3 regions of the Neobacillus sp. plas4 genome follow, and region 1 is predicted to be linked to each of the others. Evidence: riboswitches for the same ligand, from Rfam matches in the RefSeq annotation. Region 1 holds a riboswitch; each other region holds the start of a gene.

What was found. A riboswitch is a leader RNA that binds a small molecule or an ion and turns the genes downstream of it on or off. The one in region 1 is predicted to bind cyclic di-AMP.
Region 2: it holds a riboswitch for cyclic di-AMP, as region 1 does, so the genes downstream of both, AC2TFD_RS19870 (sporulation protein) here and AC2TFD_RS11870 (APC family permease) in region 1, are expected to answer to the same signal.
Region 3: it holds a riboswitch for cyclic di-AMP, as region 1 does, so the genes downstream of both, AC2TFD_RS12975 (cation:dicarboxylate symporter family transporter) here and AC2TFD_RS11870 (APC family permease) in region 1, are expected to answer to the same signal.

The regions. Positions count from the first base shown of each region.
Region 1 covers NZ_CM170152.1:2,380,674-2,385,879, reverse strand. Annotated here, with positions in the region: gene AC2TFD_RS11875 (hypothetical protein) at 1-17, shown strand, start outside; gene AC2TFD_RS11870 (APC family permease) at 94-1,920, opposite strand; cyclic di-AMP (ydaO/yuaA leader) riboswitch at 2,051-2,192, opposite strand; gene AC2TFD_RS11865 (bacitracin ABC transporter ATP-binding protein) at 2,273-2,395, shown strand; gene AC2TFD_RS11860 (YheC/YheD family protein) at 2,532-3,851, shown strand; gene AC2TFD_RS11855 (glutaredoxin family protein) at 3,874-4,116, opposite strand; gene AC2TFD_RS11850 (metallophosphoesterase family protein) at 4,141-4,635, opposite strand; gene AC2TFD_RS11845 (alpha/beta fold hydrolase) at 5,073-5,206, opposite strand, start outside.
Region 2 covers NZ_CM170152.1:3,970,524-3,975,729, reverse strand. Annotated here, with positions in the region: gene AC2TFD_RS19885 (MerR family transcriptional regulator) at 33-1,070, opposite strand; gene AC2TFD_RS19880 (HAD family hydrolase) at 1,275-2,063, opposite strand; gene AC2TFD_RS19875 (polysaccharide deacetylase family protein) at 2,173-2,898, shown strand; cyclic di-AMP (ydaO/yuaA leader) riboswitch at 3,063-3,204, shown strand; gene AC2TFD_RS19870 (sporulation protein) at 3,308-3,703, shown strand; gene AC2TFD_RS19865 (hypothetical protein) at 3,848-4,192, shown strand; gene AC2TFD_RS19860 (aminotransferase class V-fold PLP-dependent enzyme) at 4,301-5,206, shown strand, end outside.
Region 3 covers NZ_CM170152.1:2,611,553-2,616,758, forward strand. Annotated here, with positions in the region: gene AC2TFD_RS12955 (thiolase family protein) at 1-360, opposite strand, end outside; gene AC2TFD_RS12960 (3-oxoacid CoA-transferase subunit B) at 378-1,031, opposite strand; gene AC2TFD_RS12965 (CoA transferase subunit A) at 1,021-1,689, opposite strand; gene AC2TFD_RS12970 (IclR family transcriptional regulator domain-containing protein) at 1,885-2,667, shown strand; cyclic di-AMP (ydaO/yuaA leader) riboswitch at 2,984-3,136, shown strand; gene AC2TFD_RS12975 (cation:dicarboxylate symporter family transporter) at 3,252-4,514, shown strand; gene AC2TFD_RS12980 (response regulator) at 4,772-5,206, shown strand, end outside.

The DNA.
Region 1 (5,206 bases):
TTAGTATTCATGAGTAGCCTGCACCTACCCATTACAAAAGACCATATTATCTAAAAAGCTCATATTGCACGAGAAGGCAAAATGAGCTTTTTGTTATTTTTTCAAATGATAGGGAACCGTAGTGATAATTACATCCCTTTTATAGAGCAGGTACGCTTTTATTAATAAGCTTGATTGATTGTGAAGAATATTATGCCAGCCTTTTTTGGGAATAAATTGCGGAATAAAGACCGTAACCCTATAGTTTGCTTCACTGGCTTTATGCTGTACCGTATCAACGAATTTAGTCAGCGGCTGGATGATACTCCTGTAATGTGAATGCAAAGTTACAAGTCTAATATCCGGCTGCCATAGATTCCATTTTTCTTCAAATTTCTTTTCATCATCTCGTTCAAACGAAACATAGACGGCTATTATTTGCTCCGCACCTAGAGATTTGGCGTAATTTAATGTATTTTCTACTACATGCGTCATTCCAGCTACTGGAACAATTATGACGTTTCCTTCTATCGGAACTACTGGTTCATTAGGATCTATTCTAAGCTGCTCACCCACTGCCTCATAATGCTTTCTAATTCTGTAAAATACGAAGATAATAATGGGTAAAAATATCAAAACCGGCCATACTTGAGCGAACTTCGTTAAAAAGAACATGATGGTTACGACAAAGCAGATAACAGCTCCCATCGTATTTATAAATAACTTTGACATCCAGCCCTTTGGCTTTTGGCGAAGCCATTTTAACATCATCCCTGTCTGTGACAAGGTAAAGGGAATGAATACACCCACTGCATAAAGTGGGATTAAGTGCTCTGTTTGCCCTTTAAAAAATATGATTAAAAGTATAGATGCTAATCCTAGCGTGATAATGCCATTGGAATACCCAAGGCGGTCTCCTCTAATTTTGAACATTCTCGGGATAAACTTATCGTTTGCAAGATTTACTGCAAGTAACGGAAAAGCTGTATATCCGGTGTTGGCAGCGAGGATAAGAATTAAAGCTGTGGTTCCTTGAATAAAGAAATACATAAAGTTTCGCCCAAAAGTTTGCTCAGCAATTTGCGAAACGACCGTTACCTTTTCATTTGGCGTTATCCCATAATAATAAGCTAAAAAGACAATTCCAGTAAATAATAATGCTAATAAACCGCCCATAGCTAATAACGTTTTTGCCGCATTATTTGGGGCTGGATTTTTAAAGTTCGGAATGGCATTTGATATTGCTTCAACTCCAGTTAGTGCTGAGCTTCCTGAGGCAAATGCTCTTAATAAAAGAAAAAGTGATACCCCTGCGATAGGAGTTCCTACCGGGGTATGCAAGTTATTAGGAACCTGCCCCGACACTATGTTGAAAATCCCTACACCAATCAGGATGAATAAAGCTAGGACGAATAAATAAACTGGATATGCTAATATAGAAGCAGACTCCGTAACACCTCTTAAGTTTAGGATGGTAATTAACAGGACAAAAATTATGGCAATACCCACATTATGGTCGTGAAGAGCTGGAAAAGCTGATGTAATAGCATCTGTTCCAGCCGAAACACTTACGGCAACTGTTAAGATATAGTCAACGAGTAAGGATCCGCCAGAAATCAGCCCATAATTCATACCCAAATTTTCCTTCGATACTACATAAGCTCCACCCCCATGAGGGTATGCAAAAATAATTTGGCGATAGGATAAAATTAAAGCAATTAATAAAAGTAAAACCCCAATTGCAATTGGAATGGAGTACCAAATTGCTGCTACTCCAAGAGTTACTAATACAATCAATATTTGTTCAGGACCATATGCCACGGAAGATAATGCGTCAGAAGATAGAATTGCCAACGCTTTTGTTTTATTTAGTTTTTGTTCCCCTAATTCAGTTGACTTTAAAGGTCTTCCAATTAATAATCTTTTTACTGAAGAAACCACTGTTTCCACTCCCGTGTAAATATAAAATGTTATTCATACCTATTATCTTGCGAAAAAAACACAAAAAAATGCCTACAAGTCAAAGTTAAATAGACCTGTAGACATAATATTTTTGTCTCACAAGCTCCACCTTCCTTCTCATTAACGCTTACGAGGTTAGCTGTCGGATTCGGGCCATTGAGTAGCCCTACCTTTTTAAAGGATTCACCCCTTGGATATACTATCCATATGAATGGTTCCCCCGCACCAATTGGTCTCAGCGATTTAGAAATATGAAACTGTGATTATCATACTCCTGTGTTTAGTAAAAGTAAATTAAAATATTTTAAGAAATTTTAGATTGGAGAAATATATGTCTAAAAAGAAAAAGCCCCTATTATCAGATGAATATTTAGATGAACTAGCTAAGGAGATCAATCAACTATACGGTGTCCCTGAAGAGCAAAAAAAAGAAACCAATGAAGAAAAAGAGTAATGAATTACCCTAAACATATTCCAAAATAACAATGGTACACTTGTCCAAATTGTAAGAATCTCCCCCAATTTAAAAACAACATTGATTATTTATACATACAATAACTTATCCAGTATGAATGATTGGGGGAATAAAAATGGAAAATGTTATTCTGCTATCGAATAACACCAGCAACAAAGGGAGTTTGACATTACATCCAAAATTAGCGGAATCAATGGGAATTACTCGTACTACTAGGAGATTGGTGAGATTTGGTGCAAAAACCTATCAAACTACTGTAAACATTTCTGATCAGCTGCCTTTGAATGGGGCAAGCCTATCTCAAGACATTTTGGACATGCTGAATATACCTCAGCAATGCCATCTTGAAATCAAGCAGAATGGCAATGAATTACAAATTGGACCTTTTATTGGATTGCTAGTAGGGTATTATCAGAGTTCACTCAAGAAATACCTCAATGACCTGCTAGATTATGTCTTTCATTATCGAGAAGTTAAAGGTGCCATTCTTGTCTTTTCTCTTGAACATGTAGATAAATCAAATCATACCGTTAAAGGGTATCTATATAATCCTCAGTCAAAACAATGGGAAGAAGGAACCTTCCCCTATCCAGCCTCTATTTTTGTGATGACATCTTCTGTTAGCACGGCTTGGATTCAACATTTCCAAAAGATTTTAGGCGATGTTGTTTTTAATAATTTCTTATTCAATAGATGGAGTATCCATAAGAAATTGGCAAGTTCAATTGGGGTAAAATGCTATCTTCCTGATACCAATCTTTATGGTTCTCCTCAAGACCTTTATTACTTTTTAAAAAAGTTTCCAAATTTAATCGTCAAACCGCTAAATTGTGCTAATCGTTCCGCAATAAATATAATACTAAAGGACTCGACTACCCTCGTTATTACCAATCTAAGAAAAATGGAAAGCAAGACTTACAAGTTTTATAAGCGGGATCAGGCCTATTCCATCTTTAGTAAATACTTTAAAGAGGGGGAATTCCTGATTCAAGAATCCATCGATGTACCTGGTTATCGAACCATTACGGTCCGAATTATTACGGTTAAAGATCATTTAGGACAATGGAAGGCTATGGAATTGCTTACGAGAGGGGAGCAATCCGAAGATCATGCCGGTAAGATAAAGCCTATCGTTAAATTTGAAAAAGAAATGGTAAGAGATTTCTTGCAGCAAAGTGACTTACATGCCTCCTTAACCTATCAGGAATTAATTCATATCTCCATTGACACGCTAAAAGAAATAGAAAGTATGGGTGTACATTTTGCCAATGCAGCCGTAGATATAACTATAGGGGAATTGGGTGATATTTGGATTTTTGATCTCGACCACTGCCATCCTTCACACGAGATTGCCTTGGTAGCTGGCTATCCAGAGCTATACTATGAAATTCTAAAAACCAACATGCTTTATGCTAAAAAACTAGCAGGGTTTTAGTATTGAAAAAGAGCTATTTAAATTAGCTCTTTTTTGCTGTTTCGATAATTTCCTTTAATTCATTCGTAAAACCTTTTACTGTTTTATTTCCTAACACTGTTACTGGAACGCCTAGATAGCCATACTTTTCTACTTCTTTTTGGTATTCCTCGTTTATTGATATATCTCTAACCTCATATGGAATGCCTTCCTCAGTAAGTACTTTTTTTACCATTACGCATTCAATGCAGTCGTTTGTAGTATAGACGATTACTCCTGTTTCCATTGGTTCCTCTCCCTCCAAATGTTGCTACTCTTCATTAAAAAATATATGTTCTGCCGTTATTTTATCACTTAAACTGATTACCCCAAAGGAAAACAGCTTTTGTCTTCTTTTGTCAGTCGGAGAACCTGGGTTAAAAATTAATAGATCCCCTTCATACCTAATGACAGGTATATGAGAATGCCCAAAAATAATACAATCTACTTCTTCACCTTTAAATGTTTCAATTGCACGTTGTTCTGTGGTTTTACCCTTACCGTGACCATGGGTAATACCTATTTTATACCCGCGGATTTCCACAATTTTTTTATAAGGTAACATTGCCTTGATTTCTTGATCATCCACATTTCCATAGACGCCTTCTACTCTTCCATAAGATTGAAGTTCTTTATAAACATCAAGCGTTTGCCAATCACCTGCATGTAAAATCAAATCAGTATCCTTCAATTCCTCTATTAATCTAGGTGGCAAACCTTTTTTTCTTTTAGGTAAATGAGTATCTGAAATTACGACAATTTTCATCCTTATTCCTCTCTACTTTCCAAAATCGTATTATTCGGTTAGACACTATGCATGAATATCCTATTCAAGCACCTTCCATACGACAGCAATAATTGACAATAAAACTCAGGAAATGTCTGTTCTTGCGCTTTCCCAAGAAATACAAATAAATTTCCCAATTTCCAAAAAAAGAAAACGCTTACACGCGAGAAAATATTGTCATCACGTTATATTGAGGCATATTCATGGACGACAAAATATTTAGCTTAATAAATCAATACACTGGCAGTTTTTTCGATTTGGATAGGACAGCATAACCCATTGATATTATTGGCAGCGCTTTGATAGGAAGTATAGTTGTTTTATGGATAAACTTTTCATCAAATTTTTTGGGAAACCTTTATTACCCGAATTATCCTTACTTACAATTGTTACCTTTCTTAAATAACTTCAATTTCCTACTTATTTTTCTTAATATGTAATTGGACAAAATTAATTAACAAATGGTTTAACTTTCCCGCTGCTTTTGTAGGTAGTTGATGTTTTTCCTTATCAATGAACTTTAAATCACTGCCTGGCAATTTTTCTTTTA
Region 2 (5,206 bases), 1.6 Mb from region 1:
AAAATGGACCAAAAGCAAAGCGACTTGACATCTTATTCCCAAAATTTCCACCATTTCTTTTCTTTTGCAGCGGCTACATCTCGGAAGCTAGTTAATAAATTCTGAAAAGCTGCTTCTCTTTGTGTAATATCATTTCGGAAGAGATCCCGTTCCTTCACGCGGTCTTCACGGTCTTTTTCAATTGTATCCGATAGGCCAATAATTTCTGTGTTTGTAATTTCTACATAATGAGCGAGTTCCTCAGTAGATTGCGATAACTGCTTTGATAGAATATAAATTTCTTCAGATGTTTCATGAGAGGCGTTGGCAATACTTTTAGATAAGTATAGAAGTCTATCTGTTGTCTGCTCTGTATTTTTGTCTAAGTTGACAGACAGTTCTTTGAGCTCTGCTTTCGTGGTAGCGGTAGATTGGTTTATAGATTCAGAAAGAGTGTTTACAGTGTAGTTCGTGCCAGTTGCAATTTCTTTTTTGACCTCTTCAACCACTTCTTTTCGAAGTACGTTTCTAATTTCCTCTTTTACTTCATTTAAAAAGGTTTGTTTATACGTATCCATTGCGAGGAAAAATTCATCTGCGCTTTTAATGGAGATTTCCTCATCCGCTACAGGGGTGGCATTGTGAGAAATAATTGCTAATTCTTGGGATTCAGTTTCATTGATTTCTTCTTCTGGTTCAGAGGTTACTGCGGCAGGTTTGTGAACTTCTTCATTGGGTTCTGAGATTTCTTCGTTCTGTTCAGCAACTGCTTCTTCAGGAAAATGGATTCGTTCTTCGAGTTCAGTATCAGTTTCTTCCAATTTAGAAATTTCGTCATCCAGTTCAGATATTACCTCTTTAATATCAGTTTCCCCTCGTAAAGTCTGTAAAATCATCGTGGTATTGAGTCTTTTATTGTGCAATGCCTTAATTTCTAAAAGTAAATCTATTTCCACTTGTGAATAGATTCTTGCTCCTTGTTTCGTTCGCGGTATTTCTAGATATTCCTCAAGTTCTTCTTCCCATTTTTTCAAAGTAGCCGGTTTAACATTTATTTTTTTGGAAACTTCCTTTAAGGTGAAAGTTCTCATTAGTTTTCAAATCCTCTCTATCTAATTTACGGTAAAACCTCTTTAGATAGTAAATTCTCTACTGAATACCCCATTTTCCTGCACGGTGACAAAAGCTATCAAAACAAGACGGATACCACGAAATAACAACAAATTCATGCAAAAAAAGCTGTGCGCTATGCACAGCCTTTGATAGCGAAAACCAAGCTTTTTCTTTGTTGGGATTCATTCAATAACCCCTAGCTTTTTTAATCCATTATAAATCCCTGAATCACTTACTGTTGTTGTTTTGTGTTTGGCAAACTGAAATAAATCCGGATGACCGTTACCCATCGCAAAACCTTCACCGACATTCATCAGCATTTCTTTATCATTCAAACCATCACCAAAAGCTATCGCATGTTCCTTGTTGACACCGAGGTGTTTAAGAATATATTGGACACCAATCCCCTTATTGATTTTGTCTCTAATTACATCATAACAATGGCGCATGCCCTCCACATTTACTTGAGTTAAATGAATACCATCTTCATTTCTATAAAAGGATAAATCCTTTGGGTCTACGTTTATCAATGTCATGCCCAAAACCTCATAATCCTTGGAAGGAGTAAAGGAATCGTTCTTATGTAAATGGAATTTCTCGATAAATTCTTGTACAAAATCCACGTTTAGATCCGTAAATATGTTTTTGTCTTTTGTATAAAGAACAGCCTCATGTTTATTATTTTTCGCTATTTCTAGGAATTGTTGGACACTTTTTTTATTCATAGGCTCTTGGAAGAGGTCCTTCCCTTGATAAATGCCATATGCACCGTTATATCCGATAAGGGAGCGAACATTTAGCTTCTTCGCAAGTTCCCTAATTTCATGTAGGGGTCTGCCTGTAGCTAAAAAGACTTCTATTCCTTTTTCCTGAACCTGTTGTATAGATTTAATTGTCGTTTCCTCAATAGAATCATCAGGTGTAATGATGGTTCCATCGATATCCAAAAATAAAACCTTGTATTCAGACATTGAAGATCTCCTTTAGTGTTTGTTGTTTTTTAGGTTTAACCTTAACGAATAGATAAAATGCTCTAAGTGAGGAATAATATTCGAGACATTGAGAAAAAGGGTGAAGCTAATGTTTAGGATTGTATTGGTTTTTCTTCTTATGGTTTGCCTTCCGGCACATGTTCAAGCACAGAATAAGGTTCCAATTTTAATCTACCACTCAATCGATGAATATAACGGTGTAGGCTCTAAGGAATTATATGTAACACCTGAAAATTTTGAAAAGCAAATGACCTATTTGAAAAATCAAGGATATACGTTATTAACATTTGAAAGATGGAAGGATATTAGTAAAATTAAAAAACCAATTTTTATTACATTTGATGATGGTTATAAAAATAATCAAAAAGCATTTGAAATTCTTCAAAAGTTAACAGATCATCACTTTAAACCTACCGCAACCTTTTTCGTTATATCCGATTTTGTCGGGCGTAGGAACCGTTTGTCACAATCTGAATTAAGGGATATGGCAGCCACTGGTGTAATTTCTGTTCAGTCTCATACAGCTACACACCCGGATTTAACAAAAGTAGAGAATCTTCAATATGAATTAAAAAGCTCGAAGGAAAAAATTGAAAAAATGACCGGTAAACCGGTTATAGCACTTGCGTATCCTTATGGAAACTTCAATGAACGTGTCGGATCAGAGGTAAAAAAGTATTATCAATTTGGTTTGACAACTACACCCTCACTCTATACGAAAAAAGGACTGAAAAATGAATTGTTATTTTTACCAAGAATGTATATAAAATATTCCACAGGCCTTGATGAGTTCATTGACATCCTTACAAAATAGGATTTCTTAAAGATAATCTATGCTGCAAGATAACGAAGATTCATGAGCAAACAATAGAAAAGCTCTTGTTTTTACTTTAAATTGGGGATTAAACGGGTATTTTAAGTGAATTTCACTCTTTACAACGGTTCAGGTTGGGGCTAGAATTAGCGTCATATTATGAATTTAATATTCGGCCAAAACCCATCACCCTGGGTACGGAGGAACCAATTAATAGGGGTTAATTCTACCAAGTAGAAAGGATGAGAACTTTTCTTTCGCCATCCTACCCGTCAGCTAACTTCGTCGGCTAAAGCGAAGGAGGTCATGGACCGCCAAGTACAGGGGCTTTTATGTTTTAACATTTGAAGCAGCTTGATTACAAATGCCGGTCTTTTATTATGCCTATTTTAGGGAACAGGTGGAGAAAATGACATTAAAAGATTATTTAACAAAATTGAAGATTGGTTTGCCAAAAACGATGGTTCATTTGGATAAGCAGGTTTACGAAGCCGGCAGTGTCATAAATGGGACGATTGAGATAACGGGCGGACTACTCAAGAATAAAATTAAAAGATATGATATCGATCTAATAGGGATTGATTCACAGGCTTTTGTAGAGGAAACTTTAAATAGTCATTCCGTATTCTGTTCTCTTGAATGCAGCCCAAACCAAACTGGAAAGATCCCCTTTTTACTCGATATTCCTGATGAAGTTCAATATAATGAAGACACCTTTAAATATTCCTTATTAATCAATATTGATTTAGGAAATGCAAATAATATTACACAAAGTGTCCCTATTACCATTAATACCATTTCTTAATGTGCGTCTATTAACCTAAATTTATATGTAAATCGGAACAAATACCTATTATTTGATATAGCTTTGTAAACTACTAGACACTAGGATGAAAACTATTACCGTTATAATGAAGTTACATAAGACTTTATTAGGCGGGTGCAATCGATGGAAGAAACAATGGTTAAATCCTATCTGCAAAAATCACTAGAAGAGTGGAAGGATGATATATCGGTAGTCCTTACCGAAATTGATAAAGAATATGAAGAAGTGGCACAAGAATTAAAGGTATATTCGTATAAATATGGGATTACCAAGCAAGTCATTCAGTCAACAGTGAATGAGGAATTAATTGAAAATATACGGCAAAGATATCATAAACCCTTTGAAGAAACCTATAATCAATTAAAAGAATATATTAAGGACTTGGAAGAAAAGCAGAGAGTTTTCCAAATGTTTGTTCAAAAAATTGATGAAGTCAATCGGAAGGAATCGGCAAGGAATTCAAATTAATAAATAAAGGAAACAGTCTGATCCCATGGGATCAGGCTGTTTTTATTATCGGTAAAAGAAAGCTTTGCATATAGTAATTAGCAGGATTTAATGGAGAGGTGCTGAACTATGATTACTGCAAGGATCGGAAGTAAATACTTTCGGCTGCCGGACAATCTTGAGGAATACTTTCAAAAATTTCGGTCTCAAGTTATTGGCAATCATCAGGAATTCGACCACCCATACGGAAGAAAACCTATAATATATGCAGATTGGACGGCAAGTGGAAGATTATTTCGTCCTATAGAAAGAAGAATTTCAGAGGTGTTTGGTCCGTACATGGCTAATACACATACTGAATCCAATTTTACTAGTCTTATGATGACTGGAATCTATAATCAATCAAGAAAAATTATCAAGGAACATGTAAATGCCGATGAGAACGACGTACTGATTCTTGATGGCTTTGGGATGACGGCTGCCATGAATAAATTTCAGAGATTACTTGGGCTGAGAGTCCCAGAGCAATGGAAAGCGAGCATTAAGATTAAGGATAATGAAAAACCCATTGTCTTTCTCACACATATGGAGCACCATTCAAATCAAACCTCATGGCTTGAAACGTTGGCTGATGTGGAAATTATCAGACCTGACCCAAAGGGTGCGGTAGATGTGAAACATCTCGAGCAGCTTCTTAACCAGTATCGGGATCGGGGTGTTAAAATTGGATCCTTCACTGCTTGCTCGAACGTGACTGGGATACAAACCCCTTATCATCAGTTGGCGAAAATTATGCACCAACACGGTGGTCTATGTTTTGTTGATTTTGCTGCCTCGGCTCCATATGTGAAGATGGATATGCACCCTAAAGACCCTCTGGAAAAACTTGATGCCATTCTATTCTCACCCCATAAGTTTTTAGGTGGACCCGGAACGAGTGGTGTATTAATTTTTGATAAGAGAATGTATAGCAATAAGGTACCTGATCACCCTGGCGGCGGGACGGTTGCATGGACGAATCCGTGGGGCGGACAC
Region 3 (5,206 bases), 230 kb from region 1:
GCTCATGTTTTCCGTACCCCCGGCAATCACCACCTCATCCGGGTGGAAGGCAAGATGCTGAACCCCGGAAACAACCGCTTGAATCCCGGAAGCACAAAGGCGATTCACCGTTTGTGCACTCGCTGAAATAGGGATACCGGCACGAAGACTAGCCACACGAGCCACATTGGAAGATTCGGTTGATTGTCGTACTTCTCCCAATATTACTTCATTGACAGAGTCCGCTGCAAGCCCAGCAGCAGCAAGTACATCCTTGATGACTGCTGCTGCCAAATCACCTGAATTTACGGATTTTAAGCTTCCTCCAAATTTTCCAACAGCTGTTCGTTTCGCTGCAACAACTACATATTCATTACCCATCATAATTCCCCTTTCTACTAAACTTGATATTTTGATAGATTTGCTGAAACGATATACTCAGCAGGTGTGATTTCTTTTAGTTCTTGTTCCGTGATTTCCTCTGATATTTCCTCTAAAATCATTTTTCCATTCTCAAAGCGAAACACAGCAAGTTCAGTAATTAAAAGTCTGACTACGTTTTTTGCTGTAATGGGATACGTACACCTTTGAAGGATTTTTGGTTCACCGTTTTTCGCACAATGCTGGGTCGTCACAATCACTTTTTTTGCTCCAGCAACAAGATCCATCGCTCCGCCGACGCCAAGAATATCTTTCCCAGGAACAGCCCAATTGGCGATATCCCCGTTTTCGGCAACCTGTAAAGCACCGAGGATGGCGACATTAACATGGCCGCCGCGGATCATGGCAAATGACTCGGAGGAGGAAAAGTAGGAGGCACCTACTTGCGCTGTCACGGGTAATTTGCCAGCATTAATGATTTCCGGATCAAGCTCCTCTTTTGAAGGGGTAGGACCTACTCCAAGCAGCCCATTTTCTGTATGCAAGTAGACATTCTTTTCCTTCGGTAAAAAATCTGCGACTAAGGTAGGGATTCCAATTCCTAAATTGACAATATTGCCATTGCTGATTTCCTTGGCCGCTCGAATCGCCATTTTTTGTTTACTGTTCATGCGAGTTTTCTCCCTTCACAATATAGTTGACAAATAAATGAGGGACGATAATTTCTTCTGGATTTAGGTCTCCCACTTCGACAATTTCCTCCGCTTCGACAATCGTGATTTTCGCAGCTTTTGCCATATCCGGATTGAAATTACGGGCTGTTTTTGAAAAAACAAGGTTGCCATAGCGGTCTGCTTTCTTTGCCTTAATAAGGGCTACATCTGGACGTAGTGGGAGTTCGAAAACATATTCTTCGCCATCGATCACGCGGGATTCTTTATTCTCTGCAAGTAGTGTGCCAGCCGCAGTTTTTGTATAGAATCCACCAATACCTGCACCGCCAGCACGGAGTCGTTCAGCAAGTGTCCCTTGGGGTACAAGTTCCACCTCCAGCTTGCCTTCATTGACATAACGCACGGCATCGATATTGCTAGTAAAGTAAGAACCGATGGCTTTGGTGATTTTGTCTTGCAGCAAGATCCTCCCAAGTCCTTTTCCACCAGGCTCTCCAAGGTTATTACTAATCATAGTTAAACCATATACAGGAAGCTCACCAAGCGCTTCGACTAATTTTAATGGACAGCCAACAAGGCCAAATCCGCCGACAGCGATGGTATGGCCATCCTTAATTTTTGAGATCGCATCCTGAATTGTGACAACCTTACTCATTTTATATCCTCCTTTTAAAAATTATTGTTATGTTTTGTGTAATGGTTGAGTTTTGTGTGTTTATAGTGTACACTATGCGTACATAAATACGAATAGTGTATTTTAGTTTTATTATAAGTAATTTTCAGAAAATAGGCAATAGGATTGTCTGAGGTAATGCGTTATTATTTAATAGGAAAAAGGAGAGTGGGATAGTTGTACGAGAAAACAGAAGCTAGTTATTTCGTCCATTCTGTTGCGAAGGGGTTTGCCGTTTTAACGGCGTTTGACTCCAGTTCTAACTTGATGTCTTTGAGTGATTTAGAAAGAAAAACAGGGATTAATAAGGCAACGGTTAGAAGGTTTGCACTTACCCTGGTCGATCTGGGATACCTAACCGTAACAGAGGATAATAAATTTAAATTAAACCCAAAAGTATTGAATTTCGCTGCACATTATTTAGAATCACTTAACTTGCCTGATTTAGCCCATCCAATCCTTGAAAGAATTTCCACAGCCATCAAGGAATCGACCAATCTAGCCGTATTGGATGGTGCTGAAATTGTTTATGTATTGAGGGTAAATGCTGCGAAAAGAATTATTGGAACCAATTTAAGGGTAGGGTCGAGGCTGCCTTATTACGCGACTTCTTTGGGGAAAGCCCTTGTTGCTTGGCTTCCGCTGGAGGAGCGAAAAGCAATTTGGGAACAAGCGTCGGTAGAAGCTTATACCGAGCAAACGATTACTGAATTTGACCAATTCGAAATTTGTCTGGAGGTATGCCGTAAAAAGGGCTATGCCGAAGGGAACGATGAATTAGAAGTGGGTTTAAGGTCGGTTGCCATCCCTATTTTTAATAAAAAAGGTGAAACGATCGCCGCCATTAACATTTCAACAAACTCTAAAAGAACCTCAGAAGAAAAAATTAATGACCACTTTCTGCCGCTTTTAAAAGAAGGCGCGGAAGAGATCAACAAGCTTGTTAGCATGTTAGGTTAAGAAGCAGAAAATTAAGACAAAGGACTTGCCGATAAGTTGTTTTCGTTCCTTCAGAAGAACAAAAGAGAAGCTAACCAAATATAAGAATTCTAAGTGCTCACAAATGCTTTTTGTGAGTTTTTTTGTTTTTAAGCAATGGTTGATAGGTAAAATGTACGTCTATAGGTAATTAGGTTAATATAAGGTAATGTTGACAAATAAATATTTTTGGTGTTTTTTGAAAAGAAAGCCTTGAAGGTAAGTGCTTTCCTTAAAAACAGTTTCAAAGTAATCTGGAAATAAAAAATTATTTACTAATATAGTAGTTTGAGATAAAATTTATATTGCGCTTAATCTTTTTTAAGAGCGGGGGACCCAAATTTGTTATGCGGATATTTTCGCTATTGGTGAATTCTTAAAAAGAAGGGGCTTATTGTTTCCCATAGTCCTAACCTGAAAGCTAACCTCGTAAGCGATTGAGAGGAAACAGTATGATAAAATAGTGATTCGGCAATTGCCGTTTTTTTGTGTTACGTAAGTATCTATTTGTTTCCTTACCGTAGAAATTCGTTTAGCTTAAATCAACAAGAAGGGTAGGGTAATTAATGAAAAAAATCAAATCAAGTTTAGCAAGTCAAATTTTTATCGGTTTAGTATTAGGTATAATTGTCGGCGGGATATTCTATGGGAGTGAAACGGCACAGAGTGTCTTACAGCCATTTGGTGATCTTTTTATCCGACTAATTAAAATGATTGTCGTGCCGATTGTACTTTCTAGTATTATCGTTGCGATAGCTGGTGTGGGGGATTTGAAATCTGTTGGTAAGTTAGGTGCTAAATCACTTACTTATTTTATTGGGATGACATTGCTAGCAATCGCTGTCGGACTTATATCTGCCAATATTTTTCAACCTGGTGCTGGTCTAAATATGGACAAACTAGAGCAAAGTGATATTTCAGGCTATGTACACACATCAGAAGAACAAGAAGGAAAATCAATTACCGATACACTACTTCATATTGTTCCGACAAATCCGGTTAATGCCATGGTTGAAGGCGATATGCTAGCGATTATTTTCTTTGCCGTCGTACTCGGTCTTGGAATCGCAGCGATAGGAGAAAAAGGAAAACCGGTTTTACGTGTCTTTGAAGGTGTGGCAAGTGCCATGTTTTATGTGACGAACTTATTTATGAAATATGCTCCAATCGGTGTCTTTGCATTAATCGGTGTAACGATTTCTAAATATGGTTTTTCATCACTTCTCCCATTAGGGAAGTTAGCACTTACTGTTTATGGAACAATGATTTTCTTTGTCATAGTTGTTTTAGGCTTGATGGCCAAAATCGTTGGATTAAATATCTTTAAATTATTGAAGATGATCAAAGAAGAGTTAATATTGGCTTTTTCAACAGCAAGTTCGGAAACCGTACTTCCGAAAATTATGGACAAAATGGAGCAAGCAGGAAGTCCAAAACATATTGCGACTTTCGTTATTCCAACAGGTTACTCTTTTAATTTAGATGGTTCGGTTTTATATCAAGCAATCGCGTCCTTATTTATTGCCCAAATGTATGGAATTGAACTGAGCATTGTACAGCAAATTACACTCATGTTAGTCTTAATGGTAACGTCTAAAGGGATGGCAGGGGTACCTGGTGTATCATTTGTGGTTCTATTAGCTACATTTAGCACAATAGGTTTACCTGCAGAAGGATTAGCATTTATTGCTGGTATTGACCGTATTCTAGATATGGGACGTACTGCAGTTAACGTGGTAGGAAACTCATTGGCAGCAATTGTAGTTGCGAAATGGGAAGGTCAATTTAATCCTCCTGTTGAAGTCGAAAAAATTAAAAAAGCTTCATAATATATTCCATTTGATAGATTTCACTGTTAGCAAAATTCGTAGGTGTCTGTCTCTTTTAGTAATCGAAAAGAGACAGGCACCTTTTTCATTTTAAAACATTTGAGATTATTTTTTGTTTTTACCTTACCAACTTACTAAATATCATATAGACGGTTATATGGAATATAAAGTATCATTAAAAATAAGAAAATTTTCACTAGTTTATCTAAATTATATGAATCTATCACGATGATCCATGAAAGAATTGAGGAGGAATTATGAGGTTTGGTACGAAACTCTATGCGAGCATAGGGACATTACTATTGTTCATTACGATAATCGTAATGATATTAATGAATATGCTTGAACAATCAACCGTCAAAATGAATGTCGTGATCAATGATTTAAATGAGAGAATCGAAATTTCCTCCACGATTAAAGATGAGACTTTAAGAACATCAAGAGCGCTGACGATGATTTTGAATGATCGCAGAGAGGAAATCAATTCAGACCTGTTGAATGCATGGGGAAATTCAAATGTAAGCTTACAAATGGCGATTGTGTCACTAGAGAAAAAAGATACACAAGAGAAATCGCAGGAACTCATTGGGAAACTTAAAATCTTACATGAGTCTTATCGAAATATGGGTCAGCAAGCGTTGATGGAAAGGAAACTTAATCCTAACGCTGAACTAACTCCTGCTTTTTTGACT